3 regions of the Vibrio casei genome follow, and region 1 is predicted to be linked to each of the others. Evidence: predicted binding sites of a transcription regulator. Region 1 holds the regulator's gene; each other region holds the start of a gene.
What was found. The regulator CRP, encoded in region 1, controls carbon source genes, mostly activating them, when cyclic AMP is high. The targets are predictions, from matches to a motif close to TGTGANNNNNNTCACA.
Positions count from the first base shown of each region.

Region 2: a site for CRP is predicted at 2,005-2,020, ahead of VCASEI_RS09765 (CTP synthase). Genes of this name have one in related genera too.
Region 3: a site for CRP is predicted at 7,820-7,835, ahead of recB (exodeoxyribonuclease V subunit beta). Genes of this name have one in related genera too.

Region 1 covers NZ_AP018680.1:2,504,431-2,514,918, reverse strand. The annotation lists gene VCASEI_RS11800 (aromatic amino acid transport family protein) at 140-1,345, shown strand; gene crp (cAMP-activated global transcriptional regulator CRP) at 1,485-2,117, opposite strand; gene VCASEI_RS11790 (phosphoribulokinase) at 2,359-3,228, opposite strand; gene VCASEI_RS11785 (YheU family protein) at 3,360-3,575, opposite strand; gene VCASEI_RS11780 (TIGR02444 family protein) at 3,694-4,161, opposite strand; gene VCASEI_RS11775 (ABC transporter ATP-binding protein) at 4,163-6,070, opposite strand; gene kefG (glutathione-regulated potassium-efflux system ancillary protein KefG) at 6,305-6,892, shown strand; partial or broken gene kefB (glutathione-regulated potassium-efflux system protein KefB) at 6,903-8,693, shown strand; gene VCASEI_RS11760 (YheV family putative zinc ribbon protein) at 8,725-8,925, shown strand; gene slyD (peptidylprolyl isomerase) at 9,085-9,657, shown strand; gene VCASEI_RS11750 (SlyX family protein) at 9,742-9,966, opposite strand; gene fkpA (FKBP-type peptidyl-prolyl cis-trans isomerase) at 10,420-10,488, shown strand, end outside.
Region 2 covers NZ_AP018680.1:2,070,504-2,080,991, forward strand. The annotation lists gene eno (phosphopyruvate hydratase) at 1-140, opposite strand, end outside; gene VCASEI_RS09765 (CTP synthase) at 280-1,920, opposite strand; gene mazG (nucleoside triphosphate pyrophosphohydrolase) at 2,112-2,954, opposite strand; gene relA (GTP diphosphokinase) at 3,058-5,274, opposite strand; gene rlmD (23S rRNA (uracil(1939)-C(5))-methyltransferase RlmD) at 5,404-6,774, opposite strand; gene barA (two-component sensor histidine kinase BarA) at 7,024-9,825, shown strand; gene VCASEI_RS09790 (RDD family protein) at 9,913-10,098, shown strand; gene acpS (holo-ACP synthase) at 10,129-10,488, opposite strand, start outside.
Region 3 covers NZ_AP018680.1:742,387-752,874, reverse strand. The annotation lists gene argA (amino-acid N-acetyltransferase) at 1-1,088, shown strand, start outside; gene VCASEI_RS03600 (YhcH/YjgK/YiaL family protein) at 1,174-1,638, opposite strand; gene recD (exodeoxyribonuclease V subunit alpha) at 1,694-4,027, opposite strand; gene recB (exodeoxyribonuclease V subunit beta) at 4,099-7,779, opposite strand; gene recC (exodeoxyribonuclease V subunit gamma) at 8,142-10,488, opposite strand, start outside.

The DNA of each region.
Region 1 (10,488 bases):
TATTTTTACACCATAATAAAAGCCCGTTTTGAGTCAATATTGTCGAATGTTTAATCGATATATTGATATGTCACCTCGATTTACTTCTTATAAGTGGTAACCTTTCAGCTTAATATTTCATTAAAAAAAGAAAAAGTAGATGAGTAGTTCAAAGATTCTAGGCAGTACTTTGATTATTGCGGGCACCACGATTGGTGCTGGTATGTTGGCATTACCTATTGCTTCCGCAGGGTTAGGTTTTAGCACGTCTTTAATCATCATGATTGGGATGTGGGCGCTAATGGCTTATACCGCATTGCTCATGTTAGAGCTGCACCAACATGCCGATTACGACGCCACTCTACACTCGTTAGCCAAACAATTTTTAGGTGATAAAGGCAAATGGGTTGCGACGTTTGCCATGCTATTTCTTTTTTATGCGCTATGTGCAGCCTACATCGCGGGTGGTGGCGGTCAGTTTAATGACAAATTACATAACTGGTTTGCCATTGATGTATCCAATGGTGTTGGAACGTTAATCTTTACTATTTTAATTGCAGCGATTGTGACCTTTGGTACTTCATCGGTAGATAGAGTTAACCGCGTGCTATTCACCTGTAAACTAATCGCTATGGCGGTCATGCTGTTCTTCTTAACGCCTAATATTCAAGCGGTTCATCTACTTAATATGCCATTAGAAAAAGGCCTGATTGTGGCTGCATTGCCAGTGATTTTTACCTCTTTCGGTTTTCACGGTAGCATTCCTGCGGTAGTGCGCTATTTAAACCTTGATATGAAAGCTTTGAAGAAGGTGATGGTTTTCGGTTCTTTATTGCCGCTAGTGGTTTATATCTTATGGCAACTGGCCACGCTAGGTGTAGTTGATCAATCAACATTATCTCAAGCAGGTGATGTGACAGCATTAGTCGGTACGTTATCTCAAGTGATTCATAGCTCGGCTATTTCACAAGTAGTCTCCGTATTTGCCGACTTAGCATTAATCACCTCTTTCTTAGGTGTGAGTTTAGGGTTATTTGAATTCTTAGGCGACAGCTTAAATAAAAACCAAAGCAAAGGTGGCCGTGTTGGTATTGCGCTAGTGACCTTTGTGCCGCCATTGTGCTTTGCATTATTTTACCCACAAGGTTTTATTATGGCGCTTGGCTATGCGGCGATCGCATTGGCGATACTCGCTATTTTATTGCCGGTGACGATGGTGATGAAATCTCGTGTACAACACCAAGACAAGCAAGCTTTTACTGTTTCAGGTGGTACGCCAGCCTTAATGCTGACACTTACCGCTGGCATCGTTATTATTGTGCTACAAGTGATGATTAGCTTAGGTGTGTTGCCAGCGATAGGGTAGGTTTTCGGTTTCGAGGTATTTGAGTCATAAGAAGTAAAGCTCAAGCTTCGAAAAGCTAATATAAAATAAAAGCCACTGAATCTTTTAAGTCAGTGGCTTTATTTCTTCTTACGGGGTTATCGTTATCTATAAACGAGGATTAACGTGTACCGTAAACCACGATGGTTTTACCGTGGGCTGAAATCAAATTTTGCTCTTCTAGCATTTTTAAGATGCGACCAACCGTTTCACGTGAACAGCCAACAATCTGACCGATCTCTTGACGAGTGATCTTAATTTGCATGCCATCTGGGTGCGTCATTGCATCTGGTTGTTTCGCTAGGTTTAGTAGCGTTTGAGCGATACGACCTGTCACGTCTAGGAATGCTAAGTCACCAACTTTTTGGCTAGTGATTTGCAGACGTTTTGCCATTTGGGCAGAAAGACGCATCAAAATATCAGGGTTAACTTGGATAAGTTGGCGGAATTTCTTAAATGAAATTTCAGCCACTTCACAAGGAGATTTGGCTCGAACCCAAGCGGTACGCTCTTGGTCTTCTTCAAATAGGCCTAATTCACCAATGAAGTCACCTTGGTTCAAGTAAGACAAAATCATTTCTTTGCCTTCTTCATCCTTGATTAATACTGCCACAGACCCTTTTACGATGTAATAAAGGGTTTCTGCTTTCTCGCCAGCGTGAATCAAAGTACTTTTTGATGGGTACTTATGGATGTGACAATGCGATAGAAACCACTCTAATGTTGGGTCAGTTTGAGGTTTACCTAGAACCATAATTTGTTACTTCCTCTACAAGGCTTGCTCAGTTTTGAGTCATTCATCCTGAGACCGGCTAAACTGGTCAAATAGAATAGGTGTTAATTGTTATAGCTGCAAGTTGTTTGCAGTAGCCTATAAATACTACCCCTTTCTTGCTGTGATTTCTTGACTTTGATCGGATCAGATAGGGAAATTCGGCAGTGAAAATGTGCACGAACTCACACTCTGGATAGTCTGCGTGCTTTTGCCATGCATCTTAACCAATTTTTCCAGTTTCGATCAGTTGATGAAGAATCGGTTGAATGATCAATTCCATGGCAAAACTCATCTTACCACCCGGCACTACTAAGGTATTATGGCGAGACATAAAAGATCCCTCTATCATGGCAAGTAAGTATGGGAAGTTGACATTTTTAATCCCGCGTAAACGAATAACCACAAAACTTTCATCGAGGCTTGGAATGCCTTTGGCATTAAGTGGATTTGAGGTATCAACCGTTGGAACGCGTTGAAAGTTTATATGGGTGCGAGAAAACTGAGGAGTAATGTAATTTAAGTAATCATCCATGGAGCGAACAATAGAATCCATGACGGCCTCTCGTGAATGGCCACGATCTCGGGTATCTCGGACGAATTTTTGGATCCATTCTAAGTTGACTATCGGAACCATGCCAATCAGAAAATCAACATGTTGAGAGACATTGACATCCCCATCCACGACACCACCATGTAAGCCTTCATAAAAAAGTACGTCGGTATTTTCTGGGAGATCTTGCCACGGCGTAAAGGTGCCTGGCATTTGATTATAGGGGACTGCTTCATCAAAGCTGTGGAGATAACGACGAACTTTTCCTGCCCCATTTTGCCCATATTTTTTGAAAAAATCGGCTAGAGAAGGAAAATCATTGGCTTCGGGGCCAAAGTAACTAATGTGTTTGCCTTGTTCTTTTGCTTTTCGAATGGCGACGTCCATCTCGGGGCGTGTGTAGCGATGAAAGCTGTCCCCTTCAACCCACGATGCTTTAATATTCATCATATTGAACATTTTTCTGAAGGTTTCTGAGGTGGTGGTGGTACCTGCACCTGAAGAACCTGTTACTGCAATAATGGGATGTTTCGACGACATAATAATCCTTCATTCCGACTTCAATAATGAAGACCAGTGTAGGGGAATGTTAGGCAAGAATAAATAGTGGTGAAGATGTGTCGTGATGAATACTCAAATATTTATTGGCCGAAAAGTCGGGAGGTTGAGGTTCATTGCAATTCATTAATCGCTTTGATATCAACGCTTTCATGTAATTCTGAAAAAACAATTGCAATGCTTCCTGCCTGTAATTGAGCTTTAACTTGTTTTATTTTGGTGTCCAGTGACGTTTCTTGCATGCCGTAATCCGTGCCTTCACGTAAAATGAATTCTTTGATGAGGTTTTCTAAGGTGTCGGGATCGATTTGTTGCCAAGGAATAATCATAAATACTGCTTTTTTTATCGGTGAGAAAGAGAGGTATTGGTAAAAACATAGCTATTGGCGAAAAATAGAGTAATGGATGAAAAATAGATTGATTGATGAAAAAGACCGGTGAAGCACATTAGCGGCGAGAAGCGGTAGCATAAAAATGCTCACACAAATGTTTGGCATCTTGTTTCAAACAATATTGGTGAGTCATTGGTATGCCTTGTTGTGGTGTCAGAGTTAGTTGATTGAGGCATGTGACTAAATCGGATTGTTGCTGGCGCTCAAGTTGAAGTTCAAACTGAAGTGACTCACGGTACAAGGTGTCGGGTAAATGCGGTTTGGCTTTACGACGATAATAACGGAACTGGCTTAATAAACTTTGTGTTCGGTCAATGGCGGTTTCCAATTGGATCCATTGATCTTCAGAGAAGGCTAGTTCATGCTCATCGAGCCATTTTAATAACAAAATTAAATTGACGTTACCTTGATGGTGATTTTGTAGATGTAAACACGCTTCTTTGATGTCACGCACGCTGTAATGCTGCAAACTAAATTGCCATAAGCGTTCTAAGGTGAGAGGAAGCGGTGAGTATTGATTCATATTATTGGTTGAGTGATTCCAGTTCTTCTTGCAATGCCATCCATTCCATTTCAACGTCTTCGAGTTGAGACTTTCGGCTAGCTTGAATGGTTAATACTTCAGTGAGTTTAGCTTTATTTTCATCTTGATAGAGTGATACATCACTTAATAGTTGTTCAGCATCGGCCAACTCGGTACCTAGTTTGTCCATTTTCGTTTCAAGTTGTGTCAGTTTTTTGCGAATTGGTGCAGTTTGCTTGCGTAATTCTGCTTCTAAACGTTTTTGTTCTTTACGTGCGTTGGCGCTATTAATACTTGGTGTGCTATCAACATCGCCTTGTGCCTCTTTTTTGTCTTGTTTTTGCTGATCAGTGAGCCATTTATAATAGTCGTTTAAATCCCCATCAAAAGGGGCAACTTGCTGTGAGTCAACCAAATACAAATCATCGGTGGTGGCGCGTAATAAATAGCGATCATGGCTCACGATAACCATCGCCCCTTCAAAGGTTTGCAGTGCCATTGTTAGGGCTTGGCGCATATCCAAATCAAGGTGGTTGGTTGGTTCATCGAGCAGCAATAAGTTCGGCTTTTGCCATACAACTAAGGCTAGAACCAAGCGAGCTTTTTCGCCACCTGAAAATGGTGCGACTTTGTCGAGTGCTTTTTCACCTACAAAACCAAAGCTTCCGAGGTAATCGCGCAGTTGTTGCTCGGTATGATTGGGCGCAATTTGCATCATGTGTTGTAAAGGTGTTTCTTCGGGATGCAGTGTTTCTAATTGATGCTGGGCAAAATAGCCAATTTTTACCCCTTGAGAATAGGTAAGATCGCCACTTTGTGGATTCAGCTCACCAGAAAGCAGTTTAATTAAGGTGGATTTACCTGCACCATTGCGACCGAGTAAACCAATTCGGCTGCCCGGAACTAGATTGAGTCGAATATGTTTAAGGATAAGGTTATCCCCATAACCTGCGGAAACTTCATCCATCATCATGATTGGATTGGGTAAAGCAGAAGGCTCCCGAAATTCAAAGCTGAATGGATTATCGAACTGAGCGGGGAGAACTTTCTCCATTTTTTCTAAGGCTTTAATTCGGCTTTGTGCTTGGCGAGCTTTCGAGGCTTTGTAACGAAATCGATCAATGTAGCTTTGCATGTGCGACATTTGTTTTTGTTGCTTAGAATACATCGCTTGTTGCTGCATTAATTTTTGCGCGCGTTGGGTCTCAAATGAGGAGTAGTTGCCGGTGTATTCGTTGAGTAGTTGATTTTCTACATGAATGATTCGACCGACAATAGGGTCGAGAAAATCCCGGTCGTGCGAAATTAAGATTAACGTGCCAGGGTAGTTCTGTAGCCATTTTTCTAGCCAAAGTACGGCATCTAAATCTAAGTGGTTGGTGGGCTCATCGAGCAATAATAAATCTGAACGGCACAGTAGAGCTTGTGCTAAGTTTAAACGCATACGCCAGCCACCAGAAAATTGCGTTAAACTCCATTGCATTTGAGCTTGGCTAAAACCTAAGCCATTTAATAATTCAGCGGCGCGAGCTTTAATGGTGTAGCCACCGACTGTTTCGATTTTGCCGTGCAACTCAGCGACTAAATTACCATTATCGTCTTGTTCTGCTTTAATCAGGGCTAGCTCTAATTGGCGATATTCACGGTCACCATCAATCACATACTCTAATGCTGCGCGTTCTAATGCTGGGGTTTCTTGGGCAACCCAAGCCAATTCCCAATACGAAGGCATTTGGAAATTACCCGCATCGATAGAAAGCTCATCTTTCAATAATGCAAATAGGGTGGATTTACCACAACCATTTTTGCCAACAAGTCCTACTTTATCGCCAGGATGAATGGTGGCTGAAGCCTGTTCTAATAATGGTTTTCCACCGCGAAGCAATTGAATATCTGAAAATGTAATCATAGGAGTCTTATCTAAGGTTTTGCGAATGAAAAGTTAAGCGAAACGGACGCAATGTGCGCCTTGAATAGTAGGCGTTTCAAGGATAAATGTCGATCAATAAACGATTTACGATCGGATGAATTTACGTGATAAAGTGTCGGGGTTTCCTGATAACGAAACAGAGTTGTGTTGAGGTAGTTATACTTCTAATTATGGGACATCAAATTTTGCAGTGTAGATTGTATGGAGACAGCGATGTCAGATCACGCTCAACAACAAAGTCAAACTGAGGCGACAGACGTCGCGTTACCACGTATTTTGGTGATTTATGCCCACCCCGATCCTGAACATTCCGTGGCCAACCAAATTCTACTGAAAGCGATAAAAGATCTACCACATGTGCAGATCCACGATCTTTACGCTTGTTACCCTGATTTTTTTATTGATGTGGCCGTGGAGCACCGTTTGTTGCTGGAACATGATTTGATTGTGTTCCAGCACCCCATGTTTATGTATTCATGCCCAGCTTTAATGAAAGAGTGGATGGATACTGTACTTGGCAAGGGATTTGCATTTGGTAAGGGCCGAGCATTGCAGGGAAAATCTTGGCGTAGTGTGATTACCACTGGTGGTCAAAAAGAGGCGTTTTCAGCTCAAGGCTACAACCAATATCCGCTGGAACAAATTTTGCAGCCTTTTGAGCTAACCGCTAAGTTATGCCAAATGAATTGGATTGAACCTTTGGTTTTATATTGGGCAAGGAATGTGCATCAGGCACAGAGAGTAGAGCATGCGCAAGCCTACCGTCAGTGGCTAATGAACCCGTTTGAGTTATCTCAGTAGAGGGAAATATATGGCATCAACAATTGATTTTTTACAAAGCGGCGTGGTGTTCTTATCGGCAGCAGTGATTGCCGTTCCTCTTGCTTAACGTTTTGGGCTTGGTTCTGTTTTAGGGTACTTACTGGCTGGTATTGTGATTGGTCCTTGGGGGTTAGGGCTAATTAGTGATGTAGACAGTGTGATGCATTTCTCTGAGCTGGGGGTTGTGTTGCTTCTATTCTTGATTGGCCTTGAGCTAAACCCCAAAAAATTATGGCAAATGCGCATACCTATTTTAGGATTAGGTGGCGCTCAAGTGGCGGTGACCACATTAATTATTTCTGCGATTGCGAATTGGTTTGGCATTAGTTGGCAAAATAGTTTAGTGATTGGAATGGGGCTTGCGTTGTCTTCGACGGCGATAGCATTACGAGTTATCGAAGAGCAAGGACTAGCAGGCACTGAAACAGGGCAATCTGGCTTTGCTGTTTTATTATTCCAAGATATTGCGGTCATTCCTATGTTAGCAATATTGCCTTTGTTGGCTGGTAATGTTGGTGGGGATTGGTTAGATGCGGTGTGGATGATTGGAGGGGTGTTGGCTCTATTAGTGGGCGGGCATTATTTATTGCGTCCAATTTTCCGCTATGTGGTGATGAGCCGAGTCCGTGAGCTTTTTACTGTTGCGGCTTTGTTGCTGGTGATTGGTATTTCCGTCTTAATGGAAAAACTGGGTCTATCTATGGCTCTAGGGACATTCTTAGCGGGAGTACTATTGGCAGAAAGTGAATATCGCCATGAGTTAGAAAGTGCTATTGAGCCATTTAAAGGGCTGCTACTTGGTTTGTTCTTTATGTCGGTAGGCATGGCTGTAAACCTTGATTTACTCATTCATTACCCTTTGAAAATATTGGCAGCAGTAGCAGCGTTAGTCAGTATTAAAGCGCTTATTCTTTACATATTAGCTCGCCTTATGGGGACAAGAGCTAAAGCGCGAAGCAGAATGGCGGCAATTTTAAGTCAAGGGGGGGAATTTGCTTTCGTATTATTTACCGCCGCGACAGGTCATGGTTTGCTTGGAAGCGAAGTGAGTTCTTTTTTATTAGTGGTGGTTAGTTTATCGATGATGACCACGCCACTTATTTTGCTGGCTCAAGAGAAATGGTTTAATCGGACGATTAATATTTCGGATAATATGCAGTCTGATGTGATCAATGAAGAACCTAGAGTCATCATTGCTGGCTTCGGTCGTTTTGGACAAGTGGTTGGACGTTTGTTATACGCTAACAAGATCCGCATCACGGTATTAGAAAGTGATGCCAGCCAAATTCAGTTATTAAGAAAGTTTGGTTATAAAGTGTATTACGGTGACGCCACTCAGCTAGATTTATTAAGAGCAGCAGGTGCTGAACAAGCTGAAGCGATTGCTATTTGTACTGATTCACCCGATGAAGTGTTAAAAATTGCGGAGCTATGCAAACAACACTTCCCTAATTTGAAAATTTTAGCGCGTGCGCGAAGCCGAGTTGAAGCGTATCGGTTATTGAATATGGGGGTAACCTTATTTTCACGAGAAACCTTTTTAGGGGCGCTAGATTTAGGGCGCCAGGTATTGACTCAACTTGGCATGCATCCTTATCAAGCTAAGCGTGCTGAAGCGCATTTTCGCAAATTAGACACCACGATGCTCAAAGAATTATTGCCATTACATATGGAAGATAAAGACATGGGGATCCGGGCCAAAGAAGCGCGTAAAGAATTAGAAGAAATTTTTGATCGTGAGATGGAAAGCGATCGTCAAACCCAAAATCATTGGGATTAAATCGATCCAATAATGGAAATATGGAATTGGCATGATAATCAAAAAAAGATTCATTGCTGGGGCGAGTTGCCCTATGTGTAAACAGCCTGATAGCTTACGAGTTTGGGAAGAAAACCAGATTGAAGTGGTTGAATGTGTAGAATGTAATTATGTTGAGCAAAGAACCCCAAAAAAGGTAGAAAAAACACCTAGGGCGACAGATCAGATGATAGGTATTTTTAAACCTGATTAAAGGCAGGGTTTTAAGTGAGTTCTGGAGCATTTTTTATCAAGGTAAATGAAAATAAACACAGTGGATCGATTGAAATTTGCCGTGCTTATCCCCATTATCTTGCACATAGAGATTAAGTGCTCACACATTCTCAACGCTTAATCTGAATTTGGAGCGAATATGAAAATTGAAAAGAACGTTGTAGTTAGCTTGGCTTACCAAGTGAAAGTAGAAGACGGTGTTGTGGTTGATCAGTCAACAGTTGAAGCGCCACTTGATTACTTGCATGGCCACAATAACCTGATTACAGGTTTGGAAAATGAACTACTAGGTAAAGCTGCAGGTGATAAATTCACAGCAACGATTGCTCCAGAAGATGCGTATGGCGAGCACAGTGATGATCTTGTTCAACGTGTACCTGCGGATGTTTTCCATGGTGTTGAGCAAATTGAAGTGGGTATGCGCTTTTTAGCTGATACAGATCAAGGTCAAATCCCTGTTGAAATCACTGAAGTCGATGGTGATGAAGTCGTGGTTGATGGTAATCATATGCTTGCGGGTCAAACCTTAACATTTGATGTAGAAGTGGTTGCTGTTCGTGAAGCAACAGAAGAAGAAATTGCTCATGGCCATGTACATCAGGCTGGTGGTCATCACGGACATGATCATGATGGCGATTGCTGCGATCATGACCACGGCCATGAAGAGAAAAAAGAAGGTTGTGACGGAAATGGCGGTTGTGGCTGTCATTAATTCTTAAGAATATGAAAACGCCAGCCCACTCAGGTTGGCGTTTTTAGTTGAATGACAAGTTTCATTGAATAACAAGTATTACGATTAATAATGCGGTGGTGGTGTTTCTTCCGATGGATCCGCCAAGTTAGAAGCGTCTAAGTTTTTGACTTTACCGACGACAAACTTCATTTGATCTTGCATTCTAGTGATCAGAAGTTGTTGCTGGCTTAGTGCATCATTTAATTCACTAATGGTTTGTTCTTGGAAGGCGACCTGACATTCAAGATCATTAATGCGTTGCTGAAGTTCAAGATTGTCTGAAGTCATGAAGATCACTTTTTATAGTTAAAGAATGGATGATACCCTGAGTGCTAAAAATTATACCTGAATATTCAAAGACTGTAGATCTCTACTTTCATCAATGAATAAGTAAAATGAATGCGATAAAGTACAAGAATATAGGTAATAAAGCGCAATAAAGAGTTCATTTTTATGAAATAGAGTGAACTTTGCTAAAAAAAAACACTCTCTTAACAAAGAGTCGATACGACAACGCAATAGTATGACAACATCAATAATATGTGATTTCCTACTAAATAATTGTTTTATAAGTAAGGTATAACGCTGTAATTGATATACGAGGGGATTATATTTACTGCTGGTTATTTTTTGTAGCAACCAGTACAAATAGTCTCTCAACTAGAGCTAAAGGCGCTAGTATATTGCTTCAATCATTTTTATAAATCATAACGATGGTTCGCCATCATGCTGGAGAATTTAATGAAACCGATTTTTAAAGTATCGCTGCTAGCGGCAACTGTACTATTAGCTGTAGGCTGTCAAAAAGAA
Region 2 (10,488 bases), 430 kb from region 1:
TCACGAGAACCCGTTGATGCGCCCGATGGTGCAGCCGCCATACCAACAAAGCCACCTTCAAGGTGTACTTCAGCTTCTACTGTTGGGTTACCACGTGAGTCGATGATTTCGCGACCTAGAACTTTAACGATCTTAGACATTAATGTTTCCTCTCGTTCAATTTAAAATAAATGTCAATCTAATGGGGTAGTCGCACAACTTAAAGCCACTACCCATATCCCTTTTACATCTTACTTTACAAGCTCATCAGCCCGTCGAAACGAGCTATTTCAAACTGTATTACTTTTCAAATTCACCACGTTGATGTTCACCTGCTGCTTTTACAAAGCCTGCAAATAATGGGTGACCATCACGAGGTGTTGATGTGAATTCTGGGTGAAATTGAGCCGCCACAAACCATGGGTGGTTCGGGTTTTCAATCACTTCTACTAATTTCTTATCAGCAGAAAGGCCAGATACTTTCAAACCTGCTTTTTCAATTTGAGGACGCAAGTTATTGTTCACTTCGTAACGATGACGATGGCGTTCGTGAATTTGAGTGTTGCCGTATAGTTCATGAGCTTTCGTGCCTTTCTCAAGGTGACATAGCTGTGAACCAAGGCGCATTGTTCCACCCAAATCAGATTTCTCTGTACGCTCTTCTACATTGCCTTCTTGGTCTACCCACTCAGTGATAAGACCCACTACAGGGAATTTAGTATCTTTGCTAAACTCCGTTGAGTGTGCACCTTCCATACCCGCAACATTACGCGCATATTCAATTAGTGCTACTTGCATACCAAGGCAAATACCTAAATATGGCACTTTATTTTCACGCGCATATTGCGCAGCAAGAATCTTACCTTCAATACCACGATCACCAAAACCACCAGGAACAAGGATAGCATCTAGGCCATCTAATAATTCCGTTCCTTTAGATTCCACATCTTGTGAATCTACATATTTAATGGTTACGCTTAAACGGTTTTTCAACCCTGCGTGTTTTAGTGCTTCATTCACTGATTTATAAGCATCAGGTAATTCAGTGTATTTACCAACCATACCAATGGTGACTTCACCAGTAGGGTTGGCTTCTTCATAAATCACTTGTTCCCATTCAGTCAGGTCAGCTTCAGGCGCGGTAATACCAAAACGAGTACACACTAAATCATCCAAACCTTGCGCACGAATCAACTGTGGAATTTTATAAATAGAATCCACATCTTTCATCGAAATAACTGCTTTTTCCTGAACATTACAGAACAAAGCAATTTTCTTACGTTCATTGGCTGGAATAATACGATCACTACGGCAAACCAAAATGTCTGGTTGAATACCGATTGAAAGTAATTCTTTTACTGAATGCTGTGTTGGTTTGGTTTTCACTTCACCCGCAGCCGCCAAGTATGGCACTAGCGTTAAGTGCATGAACATAGCGTGCTCACGACCCACTTCAGCCGCTAACTGGCGAATGGCTTCCATAAAAGGAAGTGATTCGATATCACCCACAGTACCGCCAACTTCAACGATAGCGACTTCGTAGCCTTCAGAACCTGCAATTACGCGGTCTTTGATCGAATTCGTGATATGTGGAATAACTTGAATTGTAGCGCCTAAGTAATCACCACGACGTTCTTTACGCAGAACATCTTCGTAAACACGACCGGCTGTAAAGTTATTACGCTTGCTCATCTTGGTACGAATGAAACGTTCGTAGTGACCAAGATCGAGATCGGTTTCTGCACCATCTTCCGTGACGAATACTTCACCGTGTTGGATCGGGCTCATTGTGCCGGGATCCACGTTGATGTATGGGTCTAGTTTCATCATGGTCACTTTAAGACCACGAGCTTCTAAAATCGCTGCAAGTGATGCTGCTGCAATACCTTTACCTAGAGAGGATACGACCCCACCAGTAACAAAAATGTAATTTGTCGTCATGCTTAACCTGAAATTGGTTGAATGAGGGAAATGGATTACTTCTGGACGGGATGAAAATATACCAGAACCCCTTTTCCGCTACAACGTGAAATCTATCACACTCGATTAATTTATTTCTTGCTTCAAATCAATTTAGCTCTCCGAGCCTTTACCCCACGCTAATAGAATTGAATAATCACCAATTAAAACAACTAGTAAGTTCTAATTTCCTTTTCGCACTTTTTTACATTTTCCCATTCAGCATCTAACTCTTTTAAAGTACAGTTGCCTAATATTTTTCCATTTTGTTCTACTCTTTCTTCAACACCACGGAATCGTCGTTCAAATTTCAGATTCGCTTTAGCTAAAGCAACCTCTGGATCTTTACCTAAATGACGCACAAGGTTAACAGTTGCAAACAGTAAATCACCTAGCTCTTCTTCAATTCTAGAATCATCAAGTTCAACTTGTAACGCTTCTTCCATAACCTCTTTAATTTCTTCTTGAACCTTATCCACAACAGGCCCTAAAGTCGGCCAATCAAAACCAAATTTTGCGACTTTCTTTTGTATTTTATTGGCTCGAGAGAGTGCTGGTAACGCCTTTGGTATAGAGTCTAGAATACTTTTTTCAACCTTGCCTTTTTCGTTCTTTTCTTTTTCTTTTTCCGCTTCCCAGTGAGCATTTAATGCTTTTTCATCTTCTAGGTTTACATCGGAAAAAACATGAGGGTGCCGCCTGATTAGCTTTTTATTTAAGCCTTTCACCACATCATCAAAGTCAAACAATGCTTGTTCACTGGCCATTTGGCTATAAAAAATGACTTGAAATAATACGTCCCCCAACTCTTCTTGAAGATTTGGCCAGTCTTTATTGTGGATAGCATCCACCACTTCATAAGTTTCTTCAATGGTATGAGGCACAACGGAATCAAAGGTTTGTTTCTTATCCCAAGGGCAGCCTTTTTCAGGATCACGCAACTGCTGCATAATGGCTTTCAGTTCATCGATTGGGTCAAGCGGATCGACCGATTTCAGTTCGTCAATTAATGACATAATCATTCCTAGGTTATTCTCAAAAATGTTTTAGTGAACATTAGCCGATCACTGAAATAAAAACACCGCCCCAAATAGAGCGGTGTGAGTTTTATACTAAACGTTATTTAAGCCGTTTCACTCTCAATACATCTTTAATTTGTTCAACCCTAGCCACTATTCGATTCAATATATCCACATTATGCACATCTAAGTGGAAATCCATAATCGTAATTTGTCGCTTGTAATCGGTTCGGCTGTTCATGCTATTTACTTTGATTTTTTCATTAGAGAGCATGGTGGTAATGTCTTTTAATAAACCACCGCGCTCTAATGCTTCTACACGAATCGTTAACACATAAGAACCAACAAACCCACTACCCCACACCGTATCAATAATACGCTCTGGCGCATGATGGTTGAGTTCATTAAGCTGCTCACAATCAACCCGATGTACTGAAATACCTCGGCCTTGTGTAATGTAGCCTTTGATCTCATCGCCCGGGATAGGCTGACAACAACGCGCAAGATGAGTCATTAAATTATCAACACCTTGCACGACTACGGCGTCTTTACGAGGACGACTTTCATGTTGGACTTGCGCTTCTTTAAGCTTAGCAAGCGCTTGTTTATCTTCTTCTTCTGCCGTGGGTTTATTGACTAGCGCATTAATATGATTAACCACTTGGTTAATCCGTAAATCGCCACTGCCAATACCTGCGTATAATTCATCTGGAGAATTGACATTAAAACGTTTCAGCGCATATTGCTGAGCATCTTTTAATGTTGCGCCAATTTTATGCAATTCATTTTCAAGAATGTCTTTACCCGCTTCTAGGTTTTTCTCACGACTTTGTTTCCTAAACCAAGCATTGATTTTGGCCCGAGCCCGCCCTGAATGTACGAACCCTAACGTTGGGTTTAACCAATCCCGAGAAGGATTCGGTTCTTTTTGAGTAATAATCTCAACTTGATCGCCCATCGCTAATTTATGAGTAAACGGAACAATACGCCCGCCGACTTTGGCACCAATACAACGATGCCCTACTTCAGAATGGATATGGTAAGCAAAATCAAGTGGGGTCGCCCCCATAGGTAAATCAACCACATCACCTCGAGGGGTAAAGGCATACACGCGGTCATCAAACACTTGGCTGCGTAGCTCATCCAGCATTTCGCCAGAATCCGCCATCTCTTCTTGCCAATCAATCAGCTTACGTAGCCAAGTGATCTTTTCATCGTAGCCACTGCGGCCAGCCGAACTGCCCTCTTTGTATTTCCAGTGCGCGGCAACCCCAAGCTCTGAATCTTCATGCATTTGCTTGGTACGAATTTGGATCTCAATGGTTTTGCCTTCAGGGCCAAGTACCACAGTGTGAATCGATTGATAACCATTGGGTTTAGGGTTAGCAACATAGTCATCAAACTCACTTGGCAAGTGCTTATATTTAGTGTGCACCATGCCTAATGCACCATAGCAATCTTGAAGTTTATCGGCGATGATACGTACAGCTCTCACGTCGAAAAGCTCGTCAAACTCCAGATTTTTTTTCTGCATTTTCCGCCAAATACTGTAGATGTGTTTTGGCCTTCCACTGACTTCAGCGTTGATATTGGCGGCTTTCATATCTTGTGACAAATTAGTCACAAAATCGTGGATGTATTGCTCTCGAACAATACGACGCTCAGAAAGTTGCTTGGCAATTTTTTTATAAATATCAGACTGTTGATAACGAAAAGCGTAATCTTCAATCTCCCACTTTAATTGACCAATCCCTAAACGGTTTGCTAAGGGGGCATAAATGTTGGCGCACTCTTTTGCTGCATTAATTCGAATGTCATCGGGTTCATTTTTCACTTCACGCAAGTTACAAATGCGTTCAGCAAGCTTGATAACCACACAACGAAAATCATCCACCATCGCCAGTAACATACGGCGCACGTTATCGACTTGCTCCGAGGCTTCAGACTCTTCCATGCTCACATTCAATTGACCGATAGCTGCCATTTCCTCAACGCCATCAATCAATTTGACGATTTCTTTTCCGTACATTTCAACTAAGACTTCACGCTCAAATAAACCTGCCGTGACGATAGGGAAAAGTTGGGCGGCCATGAGAGTTGGGCGATCCATAGAAAGTGTGATCAAAATTTCGATCATCTCGCGCCCACGCCACAGCAACACCCTTTTTTCAGGATGATTATCGAGTAGCGTTTCGCACTGCTGATATACTTGCGTTAGTTTATTACTGGTTTTACCGTCTTGATGTAAGCTTGCAACCCATGTTTCAAGCTCAAATTCTTCATTCTTATTTAAATGTGCGCTTCTAACTGCGACCATTACATCTTCCTGCTCATAAATTTAAAAACGGTGAACGGCAACAATAATCCCCTTTTGCTACCGATTAGCTCGCGATCTGTTACAACAAAAAATAGTCAATTAAACATAAAAGATTAAAACAACTCTCCGTTAAAACAGTTTCATCGATCGCGGTTTTTTCCCTGTTTTTTTCTTACCTTTAGGCTCTTTGATAAAAAGAGCCATTGATTCTAAATGACTGGTATGTGGGAACATATCCATCATCGAAAGCTTTTTAAGTTCATAACCTTGTTGATACAAGCTTTGGCTGTCTCTGGCTAAGGTTGCGGGATTACATGAAACATAGACAACTGATTTCGCACCAAGTTTAGCAATATGTTCAATAACCCCCATTGCCCCTGCCCGCGCTGGATCCAATAAAACTTTATCAAATGGGTTTATAGCCCAATCAGAACGAGTGAAATCTTGTTCTAGATCCGCTTGATAAAACTCAGTATTACTTAATTGATTCAATTGAGCGTTATCTCTCGCTCTGTCTACCATCGCCTGAATACCTTCAACACCGACAACAAACTTTGCCTTTTTAGCTAAAGCAAAACTAAAGTTACCTAAACCACAAAATAAATCCAGTACACGATCGGTTTTAGTGACCTCTAACCAAGATACAGCTTGATCAACCATCGACTTATTAACACCTTGATTGACTTGAATAAAATCACTAGGTAGAAAATCAATTTTATTGCCCGTTTCAACACATTGCAGCGGCTCACCAATAAGACAGTGTAGTTCACCGCTATTGGGTAACAAGTACAATGTAGTTGTCGTTTTCTTAGCAAACTCGATTAATGATGCTTGGTCCGTATTGGATAACTCAGCGGTATGGCGTAACAGCATCGCTTTTCTTTTCCCATCAAAAACAAGCTCGACATGCCCAAGTTGTCTTGGTTGAGAAAAGGATTTTAAGAGACGTTTTATTTCCGGTAATAATGCATTCAATGACGGATCAAGTACCGGGCAATTCGTTACATTAGCAATCTTCTTACTGCCCTTTTGTCGAAATCCAAAATCGAATATTTGTGTTTTATTGTCAAACATCATACTAATACGAGCACGGCGACGATAACCACGACTCTCAGAGCGAATAATCGACTCGACCGAAATCGTTTGTTCTGAAAATGGTCTCATCATTTGACTCAATGATTGAGCTTTCATCGTTATTTGATCATCATGACTCAAATGCTGCAAATTACACCCGCCGCAAGTATTATAATGCACGCAAAATGCTGCTATACGCTGTGGACTTGGTTTTTGAATGGTGATTAATTTCGCCCGAATATATTTGCTTTTCTCTTCAACGGGTTGCACTAAGACTTCTTCTGCAGGTAAAGCCCCTTCAACAAACATCGGTTTTTTATTCACGTAGGCAATACCCGTGCCTTGATGATCAAGCTTTTCAATCATGACAACTTGGTGTTTTTGACTCGTATGAACGTTTTTCTTGGCTTGATAAAAATTGGCCATTAATCATTACTACCTATGATGACGAAGGTGTTAACACCTTAATATTTAGAAAACTTTTGTTGCCGACATCTTAATTATCCACGACAAAGATTGTCGAATAGCTCTGAGTTGATTAAGCTAAGCGAATATATCAGCGACTGATGAGCTTATTTAACGTAAAAACCGCCCGATACTTTAGGCTTTCATTACGTGATTGTACTCTGATAACGCTATTTTCCCATATCCAGACAGGCTTGTAATTAAAGAATCATGACAAGTTATGGCTTACGCGCCCGCGTCATTACATTAACGTTAGCACCCACGCTGATTATCGGTTTACTTTTGAGTGCTTTTTTCACCCTTAATCGTTATAACGACTTGGAAAACCAGCTCATAACATCAGGCACCGATATTATCGAACCTTTAGCGATTGCTAGTGAATACGGAATGACTCAACAAAGTCGTGAGGCAGTTCGGCGCTTAATCAGTTATGCCCACCGTAAACATTCTGACATTGTTCGAAGTATCGCAGTATTTGATTCTCATCATGAGTTATTTGTTACTTCAAATTTTCACCCCAACTTCCAATCTTTAACGTTTGATAAAAGCAAACCGATTCCTCTTTTAAGCACCATTGAACATTCCGAATCTAACCCCAGCGTCATGATATTACGCTCGCCTATTTTAGCGGAAGGTCAGTTTATTGATCCTAACGGCAAGGAAATCGATCCCAACCAACCTTTAGGCTACATCGCTATTGAATTGGATATGTCGTCTCTGCGCCTGCAGCAATATCAAGAAATTTTTTCAGCATTAATGGTATTGCTTTTAGGTATTGGGCTCTCCGGTTTCTTTGCTTACCGATTGATGAGAGATGTCACACTGCCAATATCACATATGGTTAGCGTGGTTGACCGTATACGTCGCGGACATTTAGATGTACGAATTGAAGGAAAACTGCATGGCGAATTAGATACGCTAAAAAGTGGCATCAACGCCATGGCGATGTCCTTATCCGAATATCATGTAGAAATGCAGCATAGCATCGATCAAGCCACTTCCGATTTACGTGAAACCTTAGAACAACTCGAAATTCAAAATATTGAACTCGATATCGCCAAAAAACGCGCTCAAGAAGCCGCACGAGTGAAATCTGAATTTTTAGCCAACATGTCCCACGAACTTCGTACTCCTCTCAATGGTGTTATTGGTTTTACAAGGCAAATATTGAAAACAGATTTAACCGCAAACCAAGTTGATTATTTACAAACTATTGAACGCTCAGCGCAAAATTTATTGTCTATTATCAATGACATTCTTGATTTTTCTAAACTTGAAGCTGGAAAACTATTACTAGAAAACATTCCATTCGATGTCCAAGAATCGCTCGATGAAGTAGTCAGTTTACAGGCACCAAGTGCACATGAAAAAGGACTAGAAATAACCCTTAGAATTGATCCAAACATTCCACAAGGGATGGTCGGTGATCCATTACGTATTCAACAAATATTAACCAACTTAGTCGGTAATTCGATCAAATTCACCGAACGAGGCAATATCGACATTGCCGCTGAATTACGATCAATCAAAGAAAATAAAGTCGAAGTTCAATTCATTGTTAGAGATACAGGCATTGGTATCTCAGAGCGCCAACAGGCACAATTATTCCAAGCTTTTAGCCAAGCAGATGCGAGCATTTCACGCCGCTATGGTGGTACAGGGTTAGGCCTAGTTATCACTCAAAACTTAGTCAGCCAAATGGGCGGAGAAATAGGCCTAACGAGCCGACTACACCAAGGATCAACATTCTGGTTTAATGTGACCTTCCAAACTTCGAATATGCCTTTAGCACCACAGTTGGATACTTCACCTTTAATCGGGAAATCCGTCCTGCTGATTGAACCTAATATGCAATCAGCTGCAATCATAGAACAACAGCTAACCCAAGCCGGTATGCACGTGACATACCAAGCACAGTTTCCTGAAGACAATGCGAACCCTGAAAACAATACAACTTATAATATTGTGCTGCTTAACTTGCCACCAACACTACAATATTCACAAGGTGACATGTTTAATTTAGTTCAAAAAGGCTTAGCATTAACTTCGCACCTTATTTTAGGTCTACCAAGCACCGAATTAGCTCTGGCTGAAACGTTAATTAAATTATACCCAATACAATGCATTGCCAAGCCCATCGTTCGCCGTAAGTTATTACAACTCATGCTGCCAAACCAAGCCCAATCAACCTTACTTGCTTCCCCAGAGCTGATTCAAAATGAAAAATTGCCGATGCGAGTTATGGCGGTCGACGATAACCCGGCAAATTTAAAATTGATCTTTGCGCTGCTTGAAGAACAAGTTGAATATATCACAACCTGCAGTAATGGTGCAGAAGCGGTAGAAAGAGCCTCTCAAGAAAGCTACGACATTATTTTGATGGATATCCAAATGCCACATATGGATGGTGTCACAGCTTGTGAAAACATTAAAAAGACACATCTAAATGCCAACACCCCTGTTATTGCCGTCACTGCCCATGCCATAGAAGGAGAAAGAGAGCGTCTCTTGAAAGCCGGAATGGATGACTATTTATCCAAACCAATTGAAGAACATATCCTTCACCAAATTTTAATCCATTGGAATCCATATACCGAAATTGGCACAATAGAAAAATTGTCACTCCCAGACGATCGCCAAAATGTTGTCGCCACTTCTCAGAAAGACTCTGCAGTATTAAATTGGGATATGGCTTTAAAGCAGTCAGCAAACAAAATCGATCTAGCAAAAGACATGCTTAATATGTTGATAAAGTTCTTACCTGAAGTTAATCAAGTTGTTAATCAAACACTTAACGCACCAGGAAAACCAAATGAAGCATTATTGAATATTATTCATAAGCTACATGGAAGTTGTGCCTATTGTGGTGTGCCTAAGCTACAAAGCTTATGTGCAACGATTGAAACTGAACTGAGATCCAATTGCGCCATTGAAGATATCGAGCCAGAATTATTTGAATTACAAGATGAAATAGAAAAGGTGCAAGAAGCAGCAAAACCCTATTTGGTTTAGCTCTTTAGGTTGAAAAACCGAAGCCCCGAATTGCTATCGATAATTTGAATAACTGAATAGTCAAAATTTAATTTAAGGACAAGCTTTATGAATGAAGTAAGTATAGATACCCAAAAGAGTGTTTTGGCATCTCGTTGGTCAAGATTCTGGGCAACCGTTATTGATACCTTATTTATATTCAGAAAAGATCGTCGATGTATTCATGATTTGATTGCAAAAAGTAAAGTCGTTGATATATCTAAACCAATAGAGTTTTATTTCAGCAAAAATTGATAATGGCAACACTCTAATTACCTATTCTTACTAAGACTCTAAAATCACGGTCGCCATCGCGTAACGCTTTTCATCAGAGATCGACAAGTGAATATGCTTCACTTGTCGCTGATGAGCAAGATTCAAAGCTTGTCCATGTAAGGTTAGTACTGGCTTACCTAATTTATCATTACTAATTTCAAAATCTTGAAAGCTAACACCACACGCAATACCAGTCCCTAATGCTTTTGAAGCGGCTTCTTTAGCTGAAAATCGTTTCGCAAGATAGCGGCCTTGCTGCTTGAGCGAATGAAAAACGGTTAACTCAGAAGGTACTAAAATACGCTCGGCAAAAGCCATCCCCGAGCGTTGTAAGATTTTTTCAATTCTTTCGATATCGGCAACATCTGT
Region 3 (10,488 bases), 990 kb from region 1:
GGATTCGTGTCACAAATGAATCGGCTCTGGATTTTGCGATGCAAGCCGCTGGTCGATTGCAATTAGCCATTACGGCTCGCCTGTCAATGAGCTTAAACAACACGCCAATGCAAGGTACTCAACTGAACGTGGTAAGTGGTAATTTTGTGATCGCTCAGCCACTAGGTGTCGATGATGGCATCGATTATTGCCACAGCGGCAAAGTACGCCGTATTGATTCTGCCGCCATTAATCGTATGCTCGATATGGGCTCCATTGTGGTAGTAGGTCCTATTGCCAGCTCCGTCACCGGTGAAAGCTTTAACCTTATGTATGAAGATGTCGCCACCCAAATAGCGATTCGACTGAAAGCCTATAAATTAATCGGGTTTTGTTCAGAACAAGGCATTATTGATGATGACGGCCGCGTCATTCCTGAATTATTTCCTAATGGCGCAGAACAGCTCGTGACAGAATTAGAATCGCAACCTAACATCGAAAGCGGTTACACCAGTGGAACCTTTCGATTTCTACGAAGCGCCCTTGCCGCATGCCGAGCGGGTGTACCCCGTTGTCATTTAGTCAGCTATAAAGAAGATGGGGCGCTATTACAAGAGTTGTTTTCATTTGATGGCATTGGCACTCAAGTCGTAATGGCTAGCGCGGAACAAACTCGAACGGCCCTGATTCAAGACATTGGTGGTATTTTAGACCTGATTCACCCATTGGAAGAGCAAGGTATTTTAGTCCGCCGCTCACGAGAGCAATTAGAACAAGAAGTCCATAAATTCACTATTATTGATAAAGATAGGCTAGTGATTGGTTGTGCCGCTTTATACCCATATATAGAAGATAAAATGGCCGAAATGGCTTGTGTCGCCGTTCACCCTGATTATCGTGATGGCGATCGTGGTGTGGTGTTACTCAAACATATGAGCCAAGAAGCCAAAGCCATGGGAATTAATAAATTGTTTGTCTTAACTACACATAGTTTGCATTGGTTTAGAGAGCAAGGCTTTGAAGAAGTTGGCGTAGATTCTTTGCCAATGGAAAAACGGGGGCTATACAACTATCAACGCAAATCAAAAATATTGGTGTTAAGAATATAACCTAAAGATCAACATTATTATTCGCTTCTCGGTAGCTGCACATCGCGTGACCTACCAAGAAGCGCTGTATACTGGCAACTGCTGTTTAAATCAAATCTCGATGTACTTTTATTACCGCTTTTCTCACCGTCATGGGTTCTTTCGTTGCACATTGTGGTCGGTGTGATTCACCAGGATAGAAGATAATAAAATCCCCTGCTCTTAATGAAATAAAACTTTCGTTGCCCACTTCATTAAACAATAAGACATCATTGGTGTATTCCGGTTTATCCAGAAGCGCTTGTGGTGTTTCAATTGAGTATCCAAAGGTTTCTTCACCCTCTAAGATAATCTGAATATCTAAATAATCACGGTGTATCTCTGTTTTTCGGTCTTCTCTCGGTTCCGTTTCTGGTGTCATCAACACGCAAAAAACACGATCTCCATCAATATCATAACGACCGTTATCATTATTATCTTCCGCAATCTGCTGAGCCTGCTTTATATACTCAATAAAACGCCTAGGAAGAATAGAGCTCCAACTTAACCGTTCAACATTGCCAAAAAACATGGTTTATCTCCACTATTACGCCAACTTCCAGAGCGTATCATTATTAACACGGCGATTAAGAACAACTTAACCGTTCACTTAACCCGCTAGTTCGTAGGGTTTTTATCGAAACACCTTGCGCCAAAACATGTGGGTTTGCAAATAAATTCAATCGAGATTTAGCGCGAGTGACACCGGTATAAATTAATTCCCTAGTTAAAATTTGATTCATTTTCTCTGGCAATAACAACACGGTATGCTCAAACTCACTGCCTTGTGATTTATGAATCGTCATCGCAAAGGCAACATCATGCTGAGGAACACGGCTTGGCAACACACCTTTAATCCGCCCATCTGGCATTTCAAAATAAACGCGAAGCCTTGGTTCTTGTTCACTTTTATCCAGCAAACAAATGCCAATATCCCCATTATGCAATCCTAAGGTTGAATCATTTTTATTCACCATAATGGGTTTACCCACATACCAAGGTTCATCAGCCACTGGATGGATAAAGCCACTCTTGGTTAACGCCTGCTCAATCATTTGATTCATGCCTTGTACGCCGTATTCCCCCTCACGAACCGCGCACAAAAGACGAGCATGACTAAAGGCTTTCAATACCGACTTAGCCTTCAATTCCATCGAGGCTTTTTCCATTACTTTATGATTCACATCTGCAAATAAGTCACCTTGAACAGGAGCGATGGATTCAGCACTATCAATTGACTCACAATACGGTCGATAACCTTCTACCATTAAATCAAGAAGTTCCGTTTGAGCCACTTTCCATGCTTCAGTTGGGGAAATATCGAATGCGCCTGAATAAGACAAAGTTGGCAGTGGATGAAAAGAAATATCCAGAAAGCCTTGTCGCCATATCGATTCAACTTGTTTTGCATTACCCGCATTAATGGCTTTAGCTAACTGCCCAATACCTGAGCGAGCATGGAACCGATAGCTTTTTCTAAGCATGCACAAACTATCCGCAATATCATGACCATTCGCAGCTTTAGGTAAATATTGAAACCCGGTTAACTCACCTAATTGTTTGGCGTAATCGGGCTGATAACCTACTTCACTAAACAAGCAAATATCCCCTAAAATTGCTCCCGCCTCGACCGAAGCCAATTGATCTTTATCCCCTAGCAAGATAAGCCTGGCATGGCTTGGTAACGCTTCAAGTAATCGGTGCATCATAGGCAAGTCGACCATAGATGCTTCATCAACCACCAAAATATCAACATGCAATGGGTTGGCTTTGTTATGTTTAAATTGAACCGTATTTGGCCTTGCGCCCAATAAACGATGAATGGTGCTGGACTGCGTAGGTATCATCGCTTTCATAGTATCGTCAACGGGCAGTTGAGCTACCGCCAATCCAATCGATTCAGTGAGTCGCGCCGCTGCTTTGCCCGTTGGTGCCACAAGCTTAATGATAGGGAAATTCTCACTGGCTTGTGATTGACTCATTAATGCCGCCAATAATTTTGCAACCGTTGTCGTTTTACCCGTTCCTGGGCCACCGGAAATTACCGAAAACTGTCGAGTCAGAGCAACAGCCGCCGCCACTTTTTGCCAATTTAAACATACCGATTCAGGCACAAGCTTATCGAGCCTATCCAAGTCATCGACGGTCTTGGCATGAACAAGTACCGACTCAATTTCTTGAAAATCTAGATCATCCGGTTTCTCAACATCCAAGTATTCACATACCGCACGTTGTCGTGTCACCGCATCACTAATGTCGGCTTGCTTTAATGCTTGCCAGAGGTAGGTGTAATCACGGCTAAATAAGCGATCTAGAGTACTTTTCATTACTTTTTTTTGCGTAGACGAAAACACCAAAGATTGAGACCGCTGTAAAAAACCGCTAGCGACTTGCCTTTCATAGTGCCAATAACGCGCTAGGTACACTCGACCACCATCGGCGGATTGCTCAAATACCAAAGGAAATGCACGCAATTGGCTGCCTTCATCAACCTTTTGATCTTGCTCACCTGCGAAGGCTTGTGCATGAATCGTCGTTTTCTGACAAATAAACGCCTGTTGGCAAACATCACGCCAATCCCAATGTTGCCATTCAACTAAAGCGCAAGCGTATTTTTGCCTCAATTCTGGGTGCAAATGAAACCAAAAATTCAGCGATAATGCCTCAACGATATCAAACGTTTTCAAGTGAATACAGATATGACCACGCCCAAATTCATGACTGAGTAAACACGCCAATACGCCTATTTGAATCGCAATTTTCTCATCTGGTTTGGTATTGGCATTATCTTGCGGTTCAAGAATAGGTGCACTTGAGTCAAGACGCTGCTTTTGGTAAATAAAAAGACCAAATTGTACATCAATCGCGCGTAAGCCCCCGACCGATTGCAAATCGTTTAATAAACGAAATAACGTCGGCATCGTATTAAGCGAACTGTCTTCTCTCAAAACGGCTGAACACTCAGTCAAATCAGAAGGTTCTATCACTGGCATTACACACGTTCCCCGTCAATTAAATGGTCGAGTTCTTGTAAAAATTGCTGACTTGGTTTCGCTGAAAACACGCCATATTGAGGGAAAAGTTGCCCTTTTACCTCATCGGATTGTTCATCAAGCTCGTCACTAACAGAAAAACCTCGTAGGAAAAGATAATAAACACCGCCAAAATGTTTGTCATAATCGTAATGTGCAACCCGGCTTTTCAAAAATCGGTGCAATGCTAACGCGTAAATTTGATACTGAAAATCATAGCGATGTTCCACCATAGCCTGTTTAATATTATCCAAATGATAATCTTCCACCTGTGAGCCTAAATGGTTCGATTTCCAATCCAGAACATAATATTTACCTTGATGCTCAAACACTAAATCAATGAAGCCTTTCAACATGCCTTGAACCGGGTAAAAACCTAAATCGCCCGCGGAGCTCGATAATTCATCATGTGTTTTAATAATGCGATTCAGTGTACTGGCGAGCAAGGACTTCACGGGTAATAAAAACTCCATTTCAACTAAACGTTGCTTTGGCCCTTTAGATGCAAGGCGAAGAGAAGCACCATCTAATGGTGTATTGAGTACACAATCCACCATAGTTTGAATCGCAGGTAACCATTGTAAATCGTATTGTTCTTGCTGCATTAAGCGAATAATAATGTCGGTATTTTCAGGGCTTGTCGCAGCTTGAGTAAACTCGACCTCCTCAAAAATGGTATGCAGAAAAGTACCCGGTCTCGCCCCTCTTGGAAATTCAAACATGCTCCAAGGGTTTGTCTTCTCTTGCTCCAATGGTTCTTCCATATCCAATGAAGATTCTGGTAAGAAAGAGAAAGCAGCGGATTGGTTATCCTCTTGGGCATCGCTGTCGATATTGGTTTCAACATCCATGGCCACATCAAATTCATCATGGCGATGATCTGAATGGTGAGATTGCTTCACTAAACTCGAATAACTGGTCATGCGCCATGAACGGTCAATGTGCGCTTTTAACGCCAAGGCTTTCAAGTTTGGCTGTTGTTCAACTACCGGCACATAACGTTGCGTTGGGATATAAGGCGCTTCAGCCAGTCGCATATTCGATGATGCCGTCACAAGCGAAGTACAACTTTCCTTTAATCCCGCCGCAGGCATAGCTTGGTGACGCTGTAATAAGCAGCCCAACGCACTTAAATGCGCGGTCGATTCATCTTTCTTTACGTTGCCTTTTTTCAAAGGTGCCAAACCAATAAAACAACCATAAACGGCGCGAGTGAGCGCGACATACAGCAAACGAAGATCTTCTGCTAGACGTTCTTTTTCAGCCAAAGACAACCCTTCATCTGGTTTCGATAAATCCAACACGGTGCGTTGCTTATCCGCTTGATAATATTTCGCCACTTTGGCCGCTTTAAAGTTACTGGCAAAAGGCAAGAAAACCAGATCATACTCTAAGCCTTTAGATTTATGGATGGTGATGATTTGCACTAAATTACGCTCAGATTCCAAACGTTGTGTTTGCTCACCAATTTCACCATTAGGCTGCTCAACATTTTCACTTAGCCAACGAATCAACGCATTTTCACCATCCAAAGATAAACTCGCTTGCTGAACCAATTCTGACAAGTGCAACAAATCGGTTAGCTTACGTTCACCATTGATTTCCACCAGCCAACGCTCGGCAATATGACGCTGACTAATCACCGCACGGATCATTGGAAGAACGCCCCGCTCTAACCACAGTAATCGGTACTGTTCAAATTCGTTAACTACGTTTTCCCACGCATTTTCATCCACGTTAAAACGGTCGAGCTGTTGCGCATTAAGCGCAAATAAATCACTAGCAAGAATCGCCCGCAATGCGCCTTCATCGCTCGGATTAGCCGCCGCGCTCAATAAACGAAGTACGTCATGAGTCACTTCACTGCCAAATACGCTATCACGATTAGAAAGATACACACTGGCAATCCCTTGTTCGGCTAACGCTTGTTTGATCTGCTTACCTTCTTTACCCGTTCGAACCAATACGGCAATATCACTGGCTTGAATAACTTTTTCTTTACCTTTTTTATCAATAAAAGACGCCTTACCTTGCTGGGAAGAAGACAGAATATGATGGATTTTATGCGCAGTATAGGTCGCCATCACTTGGTTATACTCGCCAGCAGAAACCGGTAAATTATCTTGCGCTTCATGCAACCAGAATTGCACCGCTTGTTGAGGTTTCCCATCCAAGAGCCAGTGCATATTTTCAGCCTGAACGCTGGCGTTAACTGGTAAAAAAGGAATATCGTCATCGTAGAGAAACGGGCGTTCTGCGAAGGTGAAAATTTGATTAACACTTTCAATCATCGCTTCACTCGATCGCCAATTGGTACCAAGTGTGTAATGTTCTTTTACTTCATTACGCGCTTGAATATAGGTAAAAATATCCGCGCCACGAAAGCCATAAATAGCTTGTTTAGGGTCACCAATCATAAACCAGCCATTATCCGGATGATCAAGATAAATATGGCGAAAAATGTGGTATTGCTGAGGGTCGGTATCTTGAAACTCATCGATCATGGCCACGGGATAAAGCTGACGAATACGCTCGGTCAATAAGCTCTGTTGATCATTTTGAATTGCGCCGTCTAACTGACTTAATAAGTCATCAAACGAAAGCTGCCCTTGTTGTTGTTTGGCTTGTGCAAGCAATTGACGACAACCACGGATCGCTTGGTATTTAAAAATCAATTCAAAATCGGGTTGGTTATCCAGCAATTCATCAATAGCACTAAATGCTAGGTGCTGAGCAACATCGCCTTTTTTAGTATCCGTCGCGGTATTTAAAGTGCTTTGTGCAAAACGAATTAATTTATCCGATATTTGACCATCATCTGCTGTAGTTTTCGCCCATTGATGCACCTCATCCAACCAAGCCGGAAGACGTGTTTTATTGTATGGATTACGTTTAATGCCAGAACCATCAATTAAGCTGAACATCTCATTACAGCTTTGATTCCATAATGATTTCACTTTATCAATACGCGCTAAATGTTGTTTTTGAAGTTCAATCAAATCCACATCCAGTTTAATGGAAGGAAACGACAATTCTGGCCCGGATAAATAGCGACCTATTTCAGAAAGTAAACTGTGTGGGCTGCTCCATAAGGTTTGAATTTGAGCCGCTAAGCTTTTAGGTAATGGGTAAAAGTGGCGTCGCCAATAGTCACTCACGACTTGCAACTTAATTTGGCTTTCATCGGTAATGAATTCGTTTTGAAAGCGGCTCCCTGACTCAAACGCATTTTGAGTGAGCATACGTTGACAAAAACCGTGGATAGTAAATATAGCCGCTTCATCCATTTGGCGTTCTGCTTGCAGCAATGCCTCTACCGCAAGATCACGTTGAGCACATTGATCTAACAAAGGTTTTAAAACAGGATCATCGGTTTCGCCTCGAGCAAAGGCAATTCTTGCCTCATGAATACGACGACGAATACGACCACGCAATTCAGCCGTTGCCGCTTCGGTAAACGTCACCACTAAAATCTGATCAACGGTTAAGGGGGATGAATAAGCCGAACCATTCTGTCCATGACCAAGCAATAAACGTAAATACAACGCCGCAATGGTGAAAGTTTTCCCTGTACCTGCCGAGGCTTCAATCAATCTAGCCCCATACAAAGGAAAAGTCATACTGTTAAGTGGTTGCGCCATCGATATTCATCCTGTTTAAAGGTTATTTATACTTATTTTTAGTGAGTAAACTCTCACTTTCTGACCAATATTTTTCTTAGTCACAACTTGAAACATAATGTGAGAATTGACTCACGTTTTTTTGCTTAACTTAGCTTTACCATCTTTGGCGCATCATAAAGGTGAATCTCGTGAAACATCAGATTCAGTCTGTGAGTGCAAACCAACATTAAAATAAAAACGGTTAATCCAATAACAATTAGTAATTAAAGAACAATATTTTTAATTACAATAGGTCACATCGACCCTAGGCCGCCCAGCGAACACCCTACACAATAACGATTTGCTGGCGGCTTTCTTCTTTTCTACCCATCTATTATTTATTAATTTTTCAATGCCTTAGCATCTTGACGATTATCAAGTAATGGCTTCAATACTTGTTCCGCTAAATACAATAATTCAATGCCTGCCGGTTCATTCCATTCTTTCCAAACGCGTTGAATATAGGTGTCGCTACCTTCTCCAGGCATAGTGTTACCAAGGCGGCCAATACTGTCATGGAACATTTTAGACATGGCAGCCAAAGCAATATTTTTTTGTTCTTCCTCAATAAAACCTAGCCAACGTTCATCTTTTGAATAACCACTTTCGATCCCCGAAAAAGCGGTTTTTGGCGCAAACCATAAAGGGGCGTCCATCCCTTGGTAATAAAGTGCTAATAACGTTTCTAAATTCTGCTTGGCTTGCTGGGCATCCATTGCTTGTAGTTCAATATGTTGCCATTCACCTTTATGAGTACCAAAAAGTTGAGTTGGCTGACTGTGTCCCATCGCACTAAAACATAAGTGTTCTATCCAATTATTCAATAAATTAACACTATGAACTCCACCATTACGATAACGGACTAACCCATGCTGATAATGGCCACTTAACCAACCAGACAACCGATGTTTCTGCGTTTGACCATTCACATTCAGCTCAAAATCTAAGCTTATTTCCAAATCAGGCTTCTTTTCATCAAGCCAAGGCAGTAAAGCTTCCGCGAGTGGCTTAACGCTGCTTAATAAGGTCTCGGCGGCTAAATCACCAAAGCTGGCGATAGGCAACTGACCTTCAGCCTGTTGTTGACGAAGGAAATGCTTCGCAACGCGATCAAAATCATGCAAACTCGGTTTTTCAGACGCACTCAACCAATGTGATAATAATTGCTCACCAAATTGATATTTATCTAAACCCGCCACTAAAAACGGTTCATCATCCAGTTGGTGAGACATTAATTGACGATTATCGAAATAGGTTTTTAAGCGTTGATTAAAGAAATACTTGACGGGCAAACGCCAAAAACGTTGTAACTCTTGTAACTCAAGCAAATATCGCCCTTGGCTGTCTACTTCAACTTGAGCCAAATAGGAGTCTAATGGTTGATAAAGAAAAGTCTGAAGAAGACTGGTTTGCAAATCATTGGCAGTCATATCCATTTCAGATTGTTTAGCCGCAGGTAACCATTCCTTGGCGTAACTAGAAATAGCCTGATCTGTGCCATCAAAAGCACGGCGGCTAAATGGCACTAATGGATGTTTATGAGTAAAAGTGTTAACGAGCGCAAGACCAGATTGATCACTTGGCTTGCTTTCATAGCCGATTAATGCGTAATTTTGTTGGCAATATTCTAGCAACTCAGACACTAATACCGATGGCTCTTGCTCGCTATTATCTTGAATAGATCGCCCTACATAACTAATGTACAAGTACTGCTGAGCCGATAATAAGGCTTCAAGAAACAAATAGCGGTCATCATCTCGCCTAGAGCGATCCCCGGCTCTTGTTCGGCCATTCATTAAATCAAAGCCTTCAGGGGCAACCGTCCTTGGATATAAACCATCATTCATACCCAATAAACAGACGACATTAAAGGGAATGGAACGCATCGGCATCAAGGTACAAAAATTCACTTGTCCCGCAAGAAAACGTTGGCTAACACGTGCATTCGACAAATGATTTTGTAAATATTGCTCAACCACTTTAGGAGAAAACAGTTCATCAGCACTGATAGCCGCATCCTGCAATTGCTCACTCAACTGCTGCAAACAATGACGAATCGAACTTAGAACGACTTCCCCTTCTAATTCAACTGAAAAACAGTCATCCAATACACCGAGTAAGAACTGCTGCCAAGTAGCAAAAGTGTGACTATCAGACAAACGGTCACGATATAGCTGTAAAGTCCTTACAAAACTCGCTAACTTACCGGCAAGATCGGCATCCATACCTTGAACTTCATCAAATGCTGCGATCACGCCATCACCACATTCAAATAGGCCGGCCTCTTCTGGCATCGCATAGCCAAGTAACATCCGTTCAATACCAAACAACCAAGTATTCTGTTGTTGCCGTGGCAATGATAAATCTAAAGCCGTGTGTTCATCCAATCCCCAGCGTATGCCAACTTGTTGAACCCATAACGAAACGCGATCGAACTCTTGCTCATCAATACCAAAACGCGCCATGACAGCAGGAACTTCTAATAATTCTAATATCTCGGAAGCTTGACACCGGCGCCGAGGCAAAGAAAGTAAACGCATGAAAGCTTGTAGGATAGGGTTTTCTTGATCAACACTGCGATCGGAAATAGAAAATGGAATAAATCGCTCACCGGGCGCGTTACCAAAGACGGCTTGAATGGCATGACTATAGGCGTTGATGTCTGCGACCATTACAATAATATCGCGA